Regions from separate parts of the Delftia sp. WSY_10 genome, predicted to be linked through region 2. Evidence: riboswitches for the same ligand, from Rfam matches in the RefSeq annotation. Region 2 holds a riboswitch; the other holds the start of a gene.
What was found. A riboswitch is a leader RNA that binds a small molecule or an ion and turns the genes downstream of it on or off. The one in region 2 is predicted to bind glycine.
Positions count from the first base shown of each region.

Region 1: another riboswitch for glycine. It lies ahead of ACF8ML_RS19055 (D-amino acid dehydrogenase); the one in region 2 lies ahead of gcvT (glycine cleavage system aminomethyltransferase GcvT).

Region 1 covers NZ_JBICKY010000047.1:51,606-59,070, forward strand. The annotation lists gene ACF8ML_RS19050 (invasin domain 3-containing protein) at 1-3,297, opposite strand, end outside; glycine riboswitch at 3,950-4,060, shown strand; gene ACF8ML_RS19055 (D-amino acid dehydrogenase) at 4,153-5,484, shown strand; gene ACF8ML_RS19060 (FIST N-terminal domain-containing protein) at 5,535-6,770, opposite strand; gene ACF8ML_RS19065 (PhaM family polyhydroxyalkanoate granule multifunctional regulatory protein) at 6,847-7,465, opposite strand, start outside.
Region 2 covers NZ_JBICKY010000035.1:339,653-347,117, forward strand. The annotation lists gene ACF8ML_RS17320 (ATP-binding protein) at 1-1,562, shown strand, start outside; gene ACF8ML_RS17325 (DMT family transporter) at 1,613-2,104, opposite strand; gene ACF8ML_RS17330 (LysR family transcriptional regulator) at 2,203-3,132, shown strand; gene ACF8ML_RS17335 (fatty acid--CoA ligase) at 3,148-4,752, opposite strand; glycine riboswitch at 4,922-5,033, shown strand; glycine riboswitch at 5,049-5,167, shown strand; gene gcvT (glycine cleavage system aminomethyltransferase GcvT) at 5,193-6,359, shown strand; gene gcvH (glycine cleavage system protein GcvH) at 6,493-6,867, shown strand; gene gcvP (aminomethyl-transferring glycine dehydrogenase) at 6,939-7,465, shown strand, end outside.

The sequences.
Region 1 (7,465 bases), on a different contig from region 2:
GGTCACGCTGATCGAGCTCGTGGCAGTGTTGTCTGCGACAACGCTGAGCGGACTGGCACTGATCAGGTTTCCATTCGCGCCATTGCTGGGCGGGCCGGCCGTGTAGTTCACCACAGCCGTAGCCGTGGCGGCCGAGCCATTGATGGTGAAACCAAAGGTGCCACTGCCGACTGCGGTAGGTGCCGTGACGGTTGCCGTGTAAACCCCTGCGCTGCACGAACCCGCGCCGACCGCAGGCGAGCCCTGTGTTCCGCTGTTCAGCGTGAAGGCCACCGTATTGGCACAGGTCGCAATCGAATTGCCTGACGCATCCTTGAGCTGCGCCGTCAATGTGCTGGTTGCGGTGCCATTGGCAATGATCGAGGTCGGACTCGCAACGATGGTCGAGGCACTGGTACTTGGCGGACCCGCCGTGTAGCTCACTGAAGCCGTAGCAACTGCAGCAGAGCCGTTGATGGTGAATCCGAAGATCCCGCTGCCGACTGCCGTGGGCGATGTGACGGTGCCCGTATAGATGCCGGCAGTACACGAGGCCGCGCCCACATTGGGCGTTCCCTGCGTTCCGCCGTTCAGGGTGAATGCCACCGTGTTCGTGCAGGTGTTGATCGGATTGCTGCTGGCATCGACCAGTTGCACGCGCAGCACGCTGGTGGAGCTGCCGTTGGCCACGATCGATGCCGGTGTGGCGACTATCGTCGATGCACTCGTGCTCGGCGTTGCGGCCGCATAGGAGACCGTTGCGGTGGCAACAGCCGCAGACCCGTTGATGGTGAACCCGAAGGTTCCGCTGCCGACCAGCACCGGCGATGTCACCGTCCCCGTATACATGCCGGCACTGCAGCCCGTGACGCTGACGGCAGGGACGCCTTGCGTCCCCGCATTGAGGGTGAAGGCCACCGTATCGGTACAGGTGGTGACAAGGTTGCCTAAAGCATCCTTCAACTGCACGGCCAAGGTGCTGGTGGAGACGCCGTTGGCCGCAATCGATGGCGGACTCGCGGCGATTTCAGACCCGCTCGTGCTGGCCGGCAGCCCGGTGAAGCTGTAAGCAACCGGCGAAGGCTGATAGGTCACTGCGCCAGATACCGGGCTTCCACCCAATGGAAGATTGGAGAACGTGGCACCAGCGACTGACGACGACAAGGTCACGGGTGTCGTGAATGTTCCGGCGACACTGCTGCTGGCATTGATGGGAGACGCGCACTTTCCGCTGGAGCTGGTCGTGCAGCTGACTGCGGCGGAGCTGCCATTGAACGTGACACCTGCAGGCGGCGCTGCGAAGGTGACGGTGTCACTGCCCCCTGTCCAGGCATTGCCTTGGCCGTCAACAATGTAGACCTCCAGCAAGTCGCTGCTGCCGACAGGTTGATTGTTGGTCGTCGCCAGAACGCCGGATTTCAGGGCACAGGGAAAACCGGTGACGCTTGCCGCCGTTGAAAGCTGCGAGGTCTGGGCTCCGCCGGAATTGCTGTCCGTCACTGTGACTCGCACCTGGCCGCTGAGATACGAAGGAACGGTCAGCGTTCCCGAGGCTCCGGCCATGGTTTCGGAGCCCAGATAGACCTGCGCATCGTTGACGCCCGCGCCGGTCGGCGACCAAAAGGCCTCCACCGTATACGGTGCCGGCTCGCTCGCATTGGCATTTGCCGTGATATTGAATGTCCAGGTGCAGGCGGCGGTGTCACTGGCGCCAACGCCAAGGGTGGGGGTCCATCCGGTTTGTCCATTGCCCGTCGTCAGCAAACTGATGCCTGAGTTTGCAGCCACAGGCACGGAAAACAGCGTGTTCTGAGAAATCTTGAAGAAATCACGCGTAGTGATACGAATGGCACTTCTCGACTGGCTTGTCATCTTGTTGTTGCCAATCAATCCTGGTGCCGTACCCGTACCACCGATATTCACCCCGTCCCCGCCGCCAGTGAAGTTGTTATCGGTCACCGTCACTACCTGCGTCGTGCCTGAGGCTGCCGTATTCACCGTTGGTGCCGACACATGCGTTGGCGATGACCCGGTATAGGCGGCGATAGGCAGCGAGAAGGTATTACCCGTCACGGCCAGACCAATTCCATTGGCCAGGCTGATCGTTCCATCAACCGACACCACGGCCCTGGGCGCATTTCCACCAGTCGGGCTCAGTGCGATATTCGAATTTTTGATCGTCAATCCGTTGACGGTCATGTTCGACATGACCTGGAAAAACTGCTCGAGCTGCATTCCCCCGATAGGGTTGGGCAGATTCGTTACCGTGAAATTATCGACAACGATGTTGGAAACCGTGCCTGCACCGTTGCTTGCGGCAACGGAAATGGCCGAGCCCTTGTTATTGCCGTAATTTCCATTCCATATCGCGGAGTTGATTGTGCTATTGGCAAAGAATACGTTTTGTGCGCCTTGATGAATCTCCGCGTACAGCTCGCAGTTGAACGGCGTCCCCTCTCCCGCAGGGGTTGGCGCCACATTCACCAGACCGACGCGATCAATGATGACATTGTTTGCTGAGGAGCCAACGACGAATACCGCTTCGCCACAGGTCATGTTGGGCGAATTGGTGAGAGTGATATTCTTCCCACCAAGATAAAAGGTTTCCCAGGCGGAGTCCGCCCAGTTCTGGACTTGTATGACTCCCCCGAAATCGATGGTCAATGAGCCCGTGCCGGCTGGCACGGTGCCTTTGATCCAGTACCAGGCGCCACCGGCACCAGTGGTGGTGCCCGTATCGCCGCCGCTGATCATCTGGGTTTGACCACAGGCATTGGTGGCTCCCGTCACGGCGCCGGACTGGGCTCCGCTGACGAATGTATTGGCACAGCGCACGTAAACCGTCTGATTGTCGACATACGGATGGAGGTTTCCGGCCGCATCCTTGGATGTCCCACTCTGTATGGTTCGTACCGACGTGGACAGTGTCGGCGCAAAGACGATGGAAACATCGGCACTCGGATCCAGCGTTTGCAGCGTGTAGTTGGCTGCCTGAATGGCAGCTCGCAGCGTACATGCGCCAGCAAAGGTGCCTCCCAGCGTGCTGACACAGGTGGTTGGTGTCGTTGCATTGGCATTGGGAGCGTCGCTGTTGTCGGTGACCGTGAAAACGACGGTCGCCGCCAGTGCCGTGGATGAGATACCCGCGCATGAAAGCAGCAGCAAAGAGAAAAGGCACTTCGCTGCACGCCACTTGCGAAAAAATGCCGAACCAGGCAGGCGATTGAGAGCATGCATGATATTCCCCGTTTTCTCAAGGAGATATGACAGGAAAATGATTTTCCCAATGGCAATGGCCATCAGTTGTACCCAGCGCATTTGCATCGCCGTACCTCGAATAGTTCTATTTGAATCACGAGCTAACAACTCACCTTGCAGCCGGTGAGGTTGGAAGCAAAATGTTTCGCGCAGATCCTGCGCGTCAATCAGAAAAGGCGGATTTCCATCAACGTTTGCGAGCTGCTCCGCTGTCCATTGAGCCGGACACACCTTCAGTCGGGTTTGCGACGCAAATCATTCCTCCCTCCACAAACCATATTCACCGTGCTTGTATTTTTTCAGTGCCGGATCAGTTTCCATGGACCTGCACCTGTGCAACGGTAAGTCGCCTATCAGACATATACACAACTCATGGTTAACCCATGCAGGTCCAATCGACCAGAACATGCACTGACAAACCACTGCACACATCGATAGGCTAAATCATGTTTTTTTCTATTTCAATAGTTTTTTTGCATGAAATCGGAGACTCATGCCAGCGCTACGAGGGAGGCGCTTGAGCGATCTAGGGAATACCCTGCATCAGCCACACCACATACAGGTAGTAACTGGTGGTATCCCCAGTACGACTGAAACCGGCTGCGCAAGCCACATAGAATCGCCCCTGCAGGAGAGCAGGCGGGCACCACGGTGCCGAGCCTCACCGAAGGCGCAAACTCCCATACACGCTCAGGTTCCGTACTGCAAACACAACATGCCGTCTGGAGAGCCGCCGCACGCAATATGCGGCGCACCGAAGGAGCAAGCCCCGTTCCCATGGACGGCGGTGAATCTCTCAGGTACCAAGGACAGGGGGAGCGGCAGCTGCGTCACGACGGACGCCGGCTGCTTGCTATTGAATCCATAGCTACCAGCTTCCGCGTGACCGGCACATGCCTTTGAAAGGGCATTGTCATGCGCGTCATCGTTCTCGGAGCCGGCCTGATCGGCACCGCCTCGGCCTACTATCTGCAATCCCTGGGCCACGAGGTCACGGTCATCGACCGCCAGGCTGCGCCCGGCGCCGAAACCAGCTTTGCCAACGGCGGGCAGATCTCGGTCAGCCACGCCGAGCCCTGGGCCAACCCCGGCGCACCGCTGAAGTTGCTGGGCTGGCTGGGCCGGCAGGATGCCCCCCTGCTGTTCCGCCTTCGCGCCGACATGCGCCAGTGGCTCTGGGGCCTGTCCTTCCTGCGCAACTGCACGCCCGCGCGCACGCGCCACAACATCCAGCAGATCGTTCGCCTGGGCACCTACAGCCGAGAGGCTCTGCAGCAGCTGCGGTCGGACACCGGCATCCAGTACGAGCAGCGCATGCAGGGCATCCTGCACTTCTACACGAACGCCCGCGAGTTCGAGGGCGCGCTCAAGCCCACCGAGCAGATGCAGGCCCTGGGCTGCGACCGCCGCCTGATCGACGCCGACGAAGCCGTGCGCCTGGAGCCGGCCCTGGCCCATGTGCGCGGGCAGATAGCAGGCGCCACCTATACGGCCGAGGATGAATCGGGCGACGCCAACCTATTCACGCGCGAGCTGGCACGCATTGCCACCACCACGGGCGTGCAGTTCCGCCACGGCCACCACGTCATGGCGCTGCGCACCACGGGTGCGGGCGCCAGCCGCCATATCGACCATGTGGAGGTGACCAATGCCGATGGCCGCTACGAACGCATCCAGGGCGACGCCTATGTGCTGGCCATGGGCTCGTTCAGCCCGCTGCTGGCCCAGCCGCTGGGGCTGCACCTGCCCATCTACCCGGCCAAGGGCTACTCCGTGACCCTGCCGGTGCTGGACCCCGCCAAGGCCTACCAGGTCAGCCTCACGGACGATGAGTTCAAGCTGGTGTTCTCGCGCTACACCGGCGCGCAGGGCGACCGCCTGCGCATTGCCGGCACGGCCGAGTTCAACGGCTACGACCGCAACCTGGACCCCGTGCGCTGCGAGGCTATCGTGCGGCGCGTGCAGCAGCTGTTCCCTGGCGCCGGCGATACCGGTCGCGCCCAGTTCTGGAGCGGCCTGCGCCCCGCCACGCCCAGCAATGTGCCGCTGATCGGACGCTCGCCCATCGCCAACCTGTTCCTGAACACCGGCCACGGCACGCTGGGCTGGACCCATGCCTGCGGCTCCGGCATGGCGCTGGCCGACCTGGTCAGCGGCAGGCAGCCGGCCGTGGATTTCGATTTTCTGGGAGCTGCAGCCATGGACCCGGATCGCAGCGCAGGCACGGTGCGCCCGCGCGCGGTCTGAGGTGCAGACGGTGTGTACCGTGTGTACGGCGTGTACGGCGTGTACGGCGCCTAGGCAGTGAACACCGTCAACACCCCGGCGAAGCGGTGCAGGCGGGCGTCCATGATCTCGGCTTCGGCGACGAAGCCGATCAATGGCACATCGCCCAGTGCGTGGCGCAGGGTGCGCAGTTCGGCATCGGGGCCGCCGAACAGGCCGCCGCCGCGGCCCCGGCAACTGATGTAGATGGCGCCACGGATGCGGGGCTGTGCCTCGCCTTCGGGCGCCGCCTCCTCGGGCTCCGCCGCATCGCGCAGCGCAGCGCCCAGTTGCAGCAGTTCCTGGCGCGCGACCTGGGCCTGGCGGCGGCAGAAGATCACCGAATGCCCGGCCTCCACGGCCGATGACAGGGCCACGCCCTGGCGCAGCGGGTCCAGCCCGACCAGGGTCAGCACCTGGGCCTCTTCGGTGAGCACGCCGTGGGCCATGCCCCGGCCCGGCGGCGCAATGGCCGCCAGCGTGCTGCGCACCGTGGTCAGCGCGGGCTGCCAGTCGCTGCCTTCCAGCTCCACGCCCAGCAGTTGCAGCAGGCGCTGCAAGGCCGGATCGCCATTGAGCCCGGTGACCAGGGCGCCGCGCGCCTCGGTGATCTCCAGGCCCTCGCCCAGCGGCACGCAGCCCTGGGCCATGCCCGTGATGCAGGGCACGCCCGCACCGAAGGCCACGCCCGAGAAGCCTCCGCTGAAAATGCCGCGCGCATCCGCATGCTGCGCATGCAGGTCCTCGGTGCGGCAGGCGATCTGTACGCCCTCCACGCCATCGTCCCCGTCATCGCCCACGCCGCCGAACAGCAGGCCGGACTCGGTGCGCTCGGACAGCTCGTACAGCAACTCGGCCAGCTCGGGCTGGCCGCCTCCGGCATGGACCAGGGCCGAATGGGCCGTGAACCCGGCCTCGCCGCCCGGCGCATGCAAGGGCGCCAGGCCCGAATACAGGCGGTAGTGCGCGGCCGGCACATCGAGCAGCATCACCGCGAGCGCGGAGCCGGACAGGTATTCATGGGACATGGCCAGCACGCCACCGGCCGAGCAGCCAGCCCAGTCCGCCACATGGGGCAAGGCCCTGGCCAGATGCTGCAGCAACGGTCTTGCATGGGCGGCATGCGCGTGGGACAGGTACACCAGGCCCAGTCGGGGCCGCTGCGCGTGGCCCGGATCGGCCATCTGCGAGCGCAGTTGCAGCAGCACCGCGTCGGCCGCGGCGCGCCAGTCGGAATGGCTGGCATGGCCTACAGGAAACAACGACATTCCAACCTTCTTTCTAGCCCTGCCAGCGCCCGGCTTGCGGAGGGCTCTAGACCATCCATGGGTGCCGCCGTGCCGCTCAGCGCGGTGGCCGGCTCTTGGCCGGCGCCTTGCCTGCGGCCGGTGCCTTGGCTGTTGTCTTTGCGGTGGTCTTTGCCGCCGTCTTCCTGGCCGCTGCCTTGGCTGGAGCTTTCGGTGGAGCCTTGGCTGGCGCTTTCGCAGGCGCCTTGGCGGCTTCGGCCGGGGCCTTGGCCGCCGGTGCAGCCGCCTTGCCTGCCTGCGCGGCGAAGGCGCCAGCCTGGGCCGTCATGCGGTCCATGGCGGCCTTGGCGATGTCGCCGGCCATGCCGGTGGCGCGCTGTGCGGCAGCCACGGCCTCGGGGGCCATGGGCTCGGCCATGGCCTTGGCGGCGATCTGCTGGAATTGCTGGGTCAGTGCGCCCCACCATTGCATGGCCTGGCCCATGGCGGCGGCCTGGACCGGCTCGTCCTTGGGCGCAGAAGCCTCGGGGCCGGAGGCCTTGCTGCCGGCATCCGCGGATGCAGCGGCCGCAGCAGCTGCAGGCGGCTCGGCAGGGGGCTGTGCGGGCGCGGCCTGCGGCTTTTCCTGCTTGCCGGCCTTGCCGGCGGAGGACATGGGCCAGTCCGAGTGGTCGGACTGCCCCGCGCTGGCGGCGCCTTTGCCCGCAGTGGCTGCA
Region 2 (7,465 bases):
GCATCGCGGTCTTTCCCGGCAGGAGCATGGCGCCGGCCGCCATGCTGCTTTACGCGTACATGGGCTCGGCCCTGGCCATCACGCTGATGAGCCTGATCCTGTGGTGCTGGCTCAGGGAAAGGCTCTACATTCTTTGCGCCGCGCTCCTGGCAGCCGGCTTTGCCTACGCCGCCTTCCGTTACCGGCCCGAAGGCCTGTGGCTGCCCGGCGCCGACCAGCCCCAGCATGCGCTGTCCATCGCCTACTGCAGCTTCTGTGTGGTGGCGACGGTGTTTTTCAGCCAATTGTTCGAGTTCCGCCGCCATTGGATCTGGGCTGCGCACCTCTTCAGCGTGGTGGCCTGGCTGAATGCCATCGCACTGGGCATGGCACTGTTGGGTGGCTATGCGCAGATCTCGCGTGCCGTGGTGTTCACGGCCCTGGTGTCCACATCGTTCGGTGCGGTCTTCGTGCTGTACCTGCTGGTGGTTCGAAGGCAGTGGCAATACCTGCCCGGCGCGCTGGCGTTTGCCGTGCCATCCGCCCTGGGCATCCTGAACCTGCTGAGAACCCAGGGCCTGCTGCCGGATGTCGCGCTGCCATCGGCACAGATGCTGTGGTTTGCCGGGCGTGTTTCCGAGGCCATCCTGCTGGGAATGGCGGTGACCAATCGCACGCGGGTGGCGGAGCGCGCCCTGCGCAGTGAGCGGATGCAGGCCCTGTCACGCGCCCAGGCGGCCGAGCGCGAGCTGGAGTCCAAGGTCCTGCAGCGCACCGCACAGCTGCAAACGGCCCAGCAGGCCCTGCAGACCGCCTTGCACAGCGAGCGGGAGATGCGGCTGGAGCAGCGCCAGTTCTTCAACATGATCAACCACGAGTTCCGCACCCCGCTCACCATCGTGGACGGCGCCGCGACCGAGCTGCAGACGTTCCCGACGACGGATGCGGACTCCCTCATCGAGCAGGCGTCCCAGATACGCAGGGCTTCGCGCCGGCTGATGACCCTGGTGGACACCTGCCTGATCAGCGACCGGCTGGACGCGGGCGCGTTCCGGCTGCAACTGGAGCAGACGCCATTGGATGAACTCCTGGAGGAGTCTGCAGAGCTCGTCGGCTGGTCCCGGCGGCATCGCCTGAAACTGGATCTGGAACAAGGCCCGCAGCAATGGCAATGCGACCCTGTCCTGGTGCGCATCGCCATCTCCAACCTTGTCGGCAACGCCATCAAATATGCCAAGGCGGGCAACATCACCCTGGCCGCCCGCTGCGATGCGTCCGGTGACCTGCTGATTTCCGTCAGCGACCAGGGACCGGGCCTTGCGCCCGAAGCGGCAAGACAGGTTTTTGAGCCCTATGAACGCGCAAGCGCCACCCGGCACGTCAACGGGCATGGCCTGGGCCTGTCCGTGGTCAGGCGCATCGCCAGGCTGCACGCAGGCGACGCGTTCTTCCAGCCGGCTGCCGCAGGCGGGGCCTGCTTTGTCATCCGGCTGGGCCGCCTCCTGCCCGGCACGGCAGATGCCCGCCAGGAATGTCCGCCAGCGGCAAGGCCGGCCGCCGTGCCGCCGGGCATGCCCGCCTGACGCGGGCAAGGCCGGGCCTTCGCCGGTGAAGCAGGGCGTGCTCGCGGCGCTCATGGCGCCGCCGCTGCACGGGCCGTCCCACCCTGCACCACCAGCAGCACGCCACCCAGGATCAAGGCCACGCCGGCCAGACGCGTCGCATTGACCGGCCGTGCGCCCAGGCCCATCAGGCCGAAGTGGTCCACCAGCACCGAGACCACGATCTGCCCCGCCACCACGCAAACCAGGAAGCCGCCTGCGCCCAGCTTGGGTGTCACGGCCGCCGCACTGGCCACATAGATGGCACCCAGCACGCCGCCTATCCATAGCCACCATGGCCCCGCTGCCGCCTGGGCCATGGCCGGAGCGGGCGCGCGCAGCACCCACAGTGCAGGCACCACGACCATGACGCTCACGGCCAGCGAGACCAGCGTGCCCCACAGCGGGTGGCCCAGCAGACGGCCCACCAGGGCATTGCTGGCAGCCTGGAATGGCAGCATGGCCCCCGCCAGCAGCGCCAGGGCCACGGGAGCAAGGGCGGTGAATGTGCTTTTACCTGTCATGCGGCAAGACCTTTCTTCTTCTGTCAATCGATGCCTGCATGCTCTCGCATCCAGCACGTTGATGGAAATCATTTGTGTGCACGGTCTATATTCATGGCATGGATGAACTGCGCCGGATCGACCTCAACCTGCTGCTGGCCCTGCATGCCCTGCTGGCTGAAAAACATGTGACGCGCGCGGCCCTGCGGCTGCACAAGAGCCAGCCGGCCATGAGCCATTCGCTGGCGCAGCTGCGCGAGCACCTGGGCGACCCGTTGCTGGTGCGGCGCGGCGGCCGCATGGCGCTGACGGCACGCGCGCAAGGCCTGGTGCAACCGCTGGCGGATGCGCTGGGCAGCCTCAACGGCTTGCTGGCACAGGCGGAGTTCGACTCGGCCCACGCACGCGGACGGCTGCGGCTGGCGCTGTCGGACTACGCATCACGCATCGTGCTGCCGCCGCTGATGCGGCATCTGCGCCAGCACGCACCCGGGCTGGACCTGGCCATCAGCCAGTCCACGCGCGAGGTGATGCTGGCCCAGCTGGCCGATGGCGAACTGGACCTGGCCCTGGGCCCCTTCCCCGACGGACCCGACCTGCCCGAGGGCATCGAGGTGCAGGATCTGTTCCAGGAACAGTTCGTGAGCGTGGCCGACCAGGCCGTGCTGCCGGCACGCGGCGGGCTGTCACTGCAGGACTGGCTGCAGCACCCGCACGTCATGCTGGCCATGCGGCCCGACGCCAGCGAGGAGATCGAACGGGCGCTGGCCGCCCAAGGCCTGAGCCGCCGCGTGGTGCTGGCCCTGCCCCACTGGAGCGCGGCGCTGGAGGTGCTGGCAGGCACCGACCTCGTGCTGACCGTGGGCAGCCGCGCCATCGGTGACCTGCGCCGCCACAAAACGCTGCGCCGCTTCACTCCTCCGCTGGAGCTGCCCGAGTTCGCCTACCAGCAGGCCTGGCATGTGCGCAAGCAGGGGGATGCCATGCATCGGTGGCTGCGCAACTCGATGGCGCAGTGCTGTACTGCGCAGGGGCAAACACAGAAGTAAGTGCAGGCCGCAGCCTCAGGCTGCCACCACCACCCTCAGCAACTGCTTCTGTATCTTCCCGCTGGCCGTCTTGGGCAGGGCCTCGCGGAAGTGGTAGCGGCGCGGGCGCTTGTAGGCAGCCAGGCGGTCGCCGTGGACCAGGAAGGCGTCCAGCGCCTCGGCCGTGGGTGTGGCGCCCGGCTTGGCAACCACGTGGGCGGCGACGATCTGGCCCCAGCGCTCGTCGGCCTCGCCGATGACGGCGACCTCGAGCACGTCGGCGTGTTCGACCAGCGCGTCTTCCACCTCACGCGGATAGACGTTCTCGGCACCCGAATTGATCATGTAGTCGATGCGGTCGCGGATCCAGAGATAGCCGTCGTCGTCGATGTGGCCCAGGTCGCCCGTGTGGTACCAGCCGTGCGCCAGGGCGCGGGTGTTGGCGTCGGGGCGGTTGAGGTAGCCGGCCATCATGCAGGGGCCGCGCACGAGGATTTCGCCCACCTCGCCGGGCAGGCAGGCCTCGGCCGGGTCGGTGGGGGCGTTGTCTTCGCGCAAGCGGGCCACGATGAGGTCATGGCCCATGGAGGGCAGCCCGGCCGAGCCCGCGTGCGAGAGTTGCTCGCGCGGCAGCAGGACGGACATGCAGGGGCCCATTTCCGTGGTGCCGTAGACCTGGACCAGGTCGCTGCCGACCTTGCGCGTCCATTCGCGGATCAGGTGCGGCGCCATGGAGGCGCCGCCGTACTCCACCAGCCTCAGCGCGGGCGCCTGCTCAGGCGAGGCGATGGGTTCGGCCAGCAGCATGGTGATCATGGTGGGCGCCGCGAAGAAGAAGCTCACGCGCTCTTCGCGGATCAGGCGCCAGGCCTCGGCCACGTCGAAGCGGCGCAGCAGCACCTGGGTGGCGCCGGCCTGCAGGCGCGGCAGAAAGCTGGTGTGCAGCTCGGCCGTGTGGTTGAGCGGCGCCATGGCCAGGCCCACGTCGTCGCGCGTGAACTGCATGGTCTGGTGCATGAGGGCGTTGTGCGCCAGCTTGCTGCGGTGCGTATGCAGCACGCCCTTGGGCCGGCCCGTGGTGCCGCTGGTGTACATGAGGATGCAGGGGTCGCTCTCGCGCACATGGGCCTGGGGCGGCGCGCTGCTGCGGCCCCTGGCCAGGGCGGACAGGCGCTGCGTGGCCCAGACCGGCAGCGGGTCGGCCGGGGCATCGTCGGCAAAGATCCAGTGCTCGATGCCTGCGCCAGTGCCGCCGCCTTCGGCCTTGAGCAGGGCCTGGGCGCGTGCGGCCACCTCGCCGCCCTCGTGCTCGAAGACCAGGGCGCGTGCTGCGCCGTCCTTGAGGATGAAGGCCAGCTCCTGCGCCGCCAGCCGGTAGTTGATGGGGTTGAAGATGGCGCCCAGGCGCGCGGCCGCCAGCATGGTGAAAACAAAGGCCGGCGTGTTGTAGAGGAAGGCGGCGACCACGTCGCCATGGCCTATGCCCAGCTCTGCCAGGCCGTGGGCGTGGCGGTTGACTTCGGCATCGAGCTGGGCGTAGGTCCAGGCGCGGCGCTCGCCGCCCTCCCATGCGACCAGGGCTTCCTTGTTCGGCAGGTAACGTGCCGGCCAGGCCAATGTGTCTCCCAGCGTCTGCTGCATGTGCGCTTCTTCCTTCTCGCTCACGAGATTTCATATATCGATGCACCTCAATGTAGGAGATTTTTTAGACAGTTATGCAATTTGCAAATGCATCCATGCAGGCAAGCGCATGGAGTTGCAGTCGGCCCGCGGAAATCCCGAAGCCGCGCGGACGCTGGCCGCAGCTAGAATGCGCCGGTCAGGAGAGAGTGCCCGCCCGGCCGCAACGGTCGCAGGCAGCGGCACCGCCGAAGGCGCAGGGTTCGCCCCGAACGCTCAGGCAAAAGGACTGGCACCGCCTGCCGCCACGGCCGCAGGCGTTCCTAGCTGGAGAGAGATGCAGGGCACGGCGGTGTGCCCCATCCACCGAAGGAGCAAGCCCCACGCATGGAAGGTGCGGGTGAATCTCTCAGGTAAAGCGGACAGCAGGGCAGCACATCCCGGAGGACCGGGATGGCGTTATGCCTTGTTCCTTGCCTGAAAGAGAGCCCTCCTTGTCCGCTGCCTCCACCACCGATCTGCTCAAGACCCCGCTGTTCGACCTGCACCAGGAACTGGGCGCGCGCATGGTGCCGTTTGCCGGCTACTCCATGCCCGTGCAATACCCGCAGGGGCTGATGGCCGAGCATCTGCACACGCGCGAGGCGGCAGGCCTGTTCGATGTCTCGCACATGGGCCAGATCAGCGTGCGCGGTGCCGACGCCGGGGCCGCGCTGGAGTCGCTGATGCCCATGGACGTGCTGGGACTGGGCGAACACCGCCAGCGCTACGGCCTGCTGCTCAATGAGGCGGGCGGCATTCTGGACGACCTGATGTTCGTGCGCCGCGAGGACGACCTGTTCCTGATCGTCAACGGCGCCTGCAAGCATGAAGACCTGGCGCACATCCAGGCCCGCATCGGCCAGCGCTGTGAAATCGAGCCCCAGTTCGACCGGGGCCTGCTGGCGCTGCAGGGCCCGCAGGCCGCAGCCGCCATGGAGCGCCTGCTGCCCGACACGGCCGGCCTGGTTTTCATGACAGGCGGCCACTTCGACTGGGAGGGGGCCGAGCTGTACATCACGCGCAGCGGCTATACCGGCGAGGACGGCTTCGAGATCTCCTTGCCCGCCAGCCACGCCGAGGCCTTTGCCCGTGCCCTGCTGGCCCAGCCCGAAGTCAGGCCCGTGGGCCTGGGCGCGCGCAATTCGCTGCGCCTGGAAGCCGGCCTGTGCCTGTACGGCAACGATCTGGACACGACCACCACCCCGGCCGAGGCCGCCCTGAACTGGGCCGTGCAGAAGGTCCGCCGCGCAGGTGGCGAGCGCGAAGGCGGATTTCCCGGCGCGGCCACCGTGCTGGCCCAGCTGCAGTCGCCCGAGCTGCTCACGCGCAAGCGCGTGGGCCTGGTGGCCCTGGAGCGCGTGCCCGTGCGCGAAGGCACGGAGCTGCTGGATGCCGGCGGCCGCAAGGTCGGCCAGGTCACCAGCGGCCTGCTGTCGCCCACGCTGAACCAGCCCGTGGCCCTGGCGTACGTGGAGCCGGGCAGCGCCGCCGTCGGCACCACGCTGCAGGCCATGGTGCGCGGCAAGGCCGTGCCCATGCAGGTGCAGGCCACGCCCTTCGTGGCGCCCCGCTATCACCGCGGTTGAGGACAGCCTGCGCGCTTGGCGTGGATCGAGTTCGGCGGATTCGTTTTTCCTGCCATCGCATGCCGCTACAGTGCGCACTGACCTTTCTCAAACCGCCTTTCACAGGTTTTTTCAGTTTCTATCGGAGCAAGCCATGAGCATCCAGTATTCCAAGGACCACGAGTGGATCAACGCCGCCAACCCTGACGCGGCCATCGTCGGCATCACCCTCCACGCGCAGGACGCGCTGGGCGACGTGGTGTTCGTCGACCTGCCCGCCGTGGGCACCAGCTTCAACCAGGGCGATGTGGCCGGCGTGGTCGAGTCCGTCAAGGCCGCCGCCGATGTCTACATGCCCGTCAGCGGCGAGATCGTCGAAGTCAACGAGGCCCTGCGCGACGACCCCTCCCTGGCCAACAGCGACCCGCTGGGCGAAGGCTGGTTCTTCAAGGTCAAGCTCAGCGACGCAGGCCAGCTGGCCGCGCTGCTCGACGAAGCCGCCTACACGGCCTTTGCCCAGAGCAACTGACGCCACTTTCCGGCCAGGACGGGCGCCAGGGCCCGCCCTGGCGCTTTTCAGCTTTTGAGACAGGTCCCTCCATGCTGATGTCCTCCACCCAGCCCCTTGCCGCCCTCGAGAACGCCACCGAATTCGTGGCCCGCCATATCGGCATCGCGCCCGAAGACGAGGCCCACATGCTCAGCGCCATCGGCGCGGCATCGCGCGATGCGCTGATCGACGCCATCGTCCCGCCCTCCATCCGGCGCCACCAGCCCATGGCGCTGCCGCCAGCGGCCACCGAGGCCCAGGCGCTGGCCGAACTCAAGGCGCTGGCAGGCCGCAACCAGCTGCTCAAAAGCTTCATCGGCCAGGGCTACTACGGCACGCACACGCCCGGCGTCATCCTGCGCAACATTCTCGAGAACCCCGCCTGGTACACGGCCTACACGCCCTACCAGGCCGAGATCTCGCAAGGCCGCATGGAGGCCCTGGTCAACTTCCAGACCATGGTCTGCGACCTGACGGCCATGCCGATTGCCAACGCCTCCATGCTGGACGAGGCCACGGCGGCCGCCGAGGCCATGACGCTGGCCAAGCGCTCCGTCAAAAGCAAGAGCAACCGTTT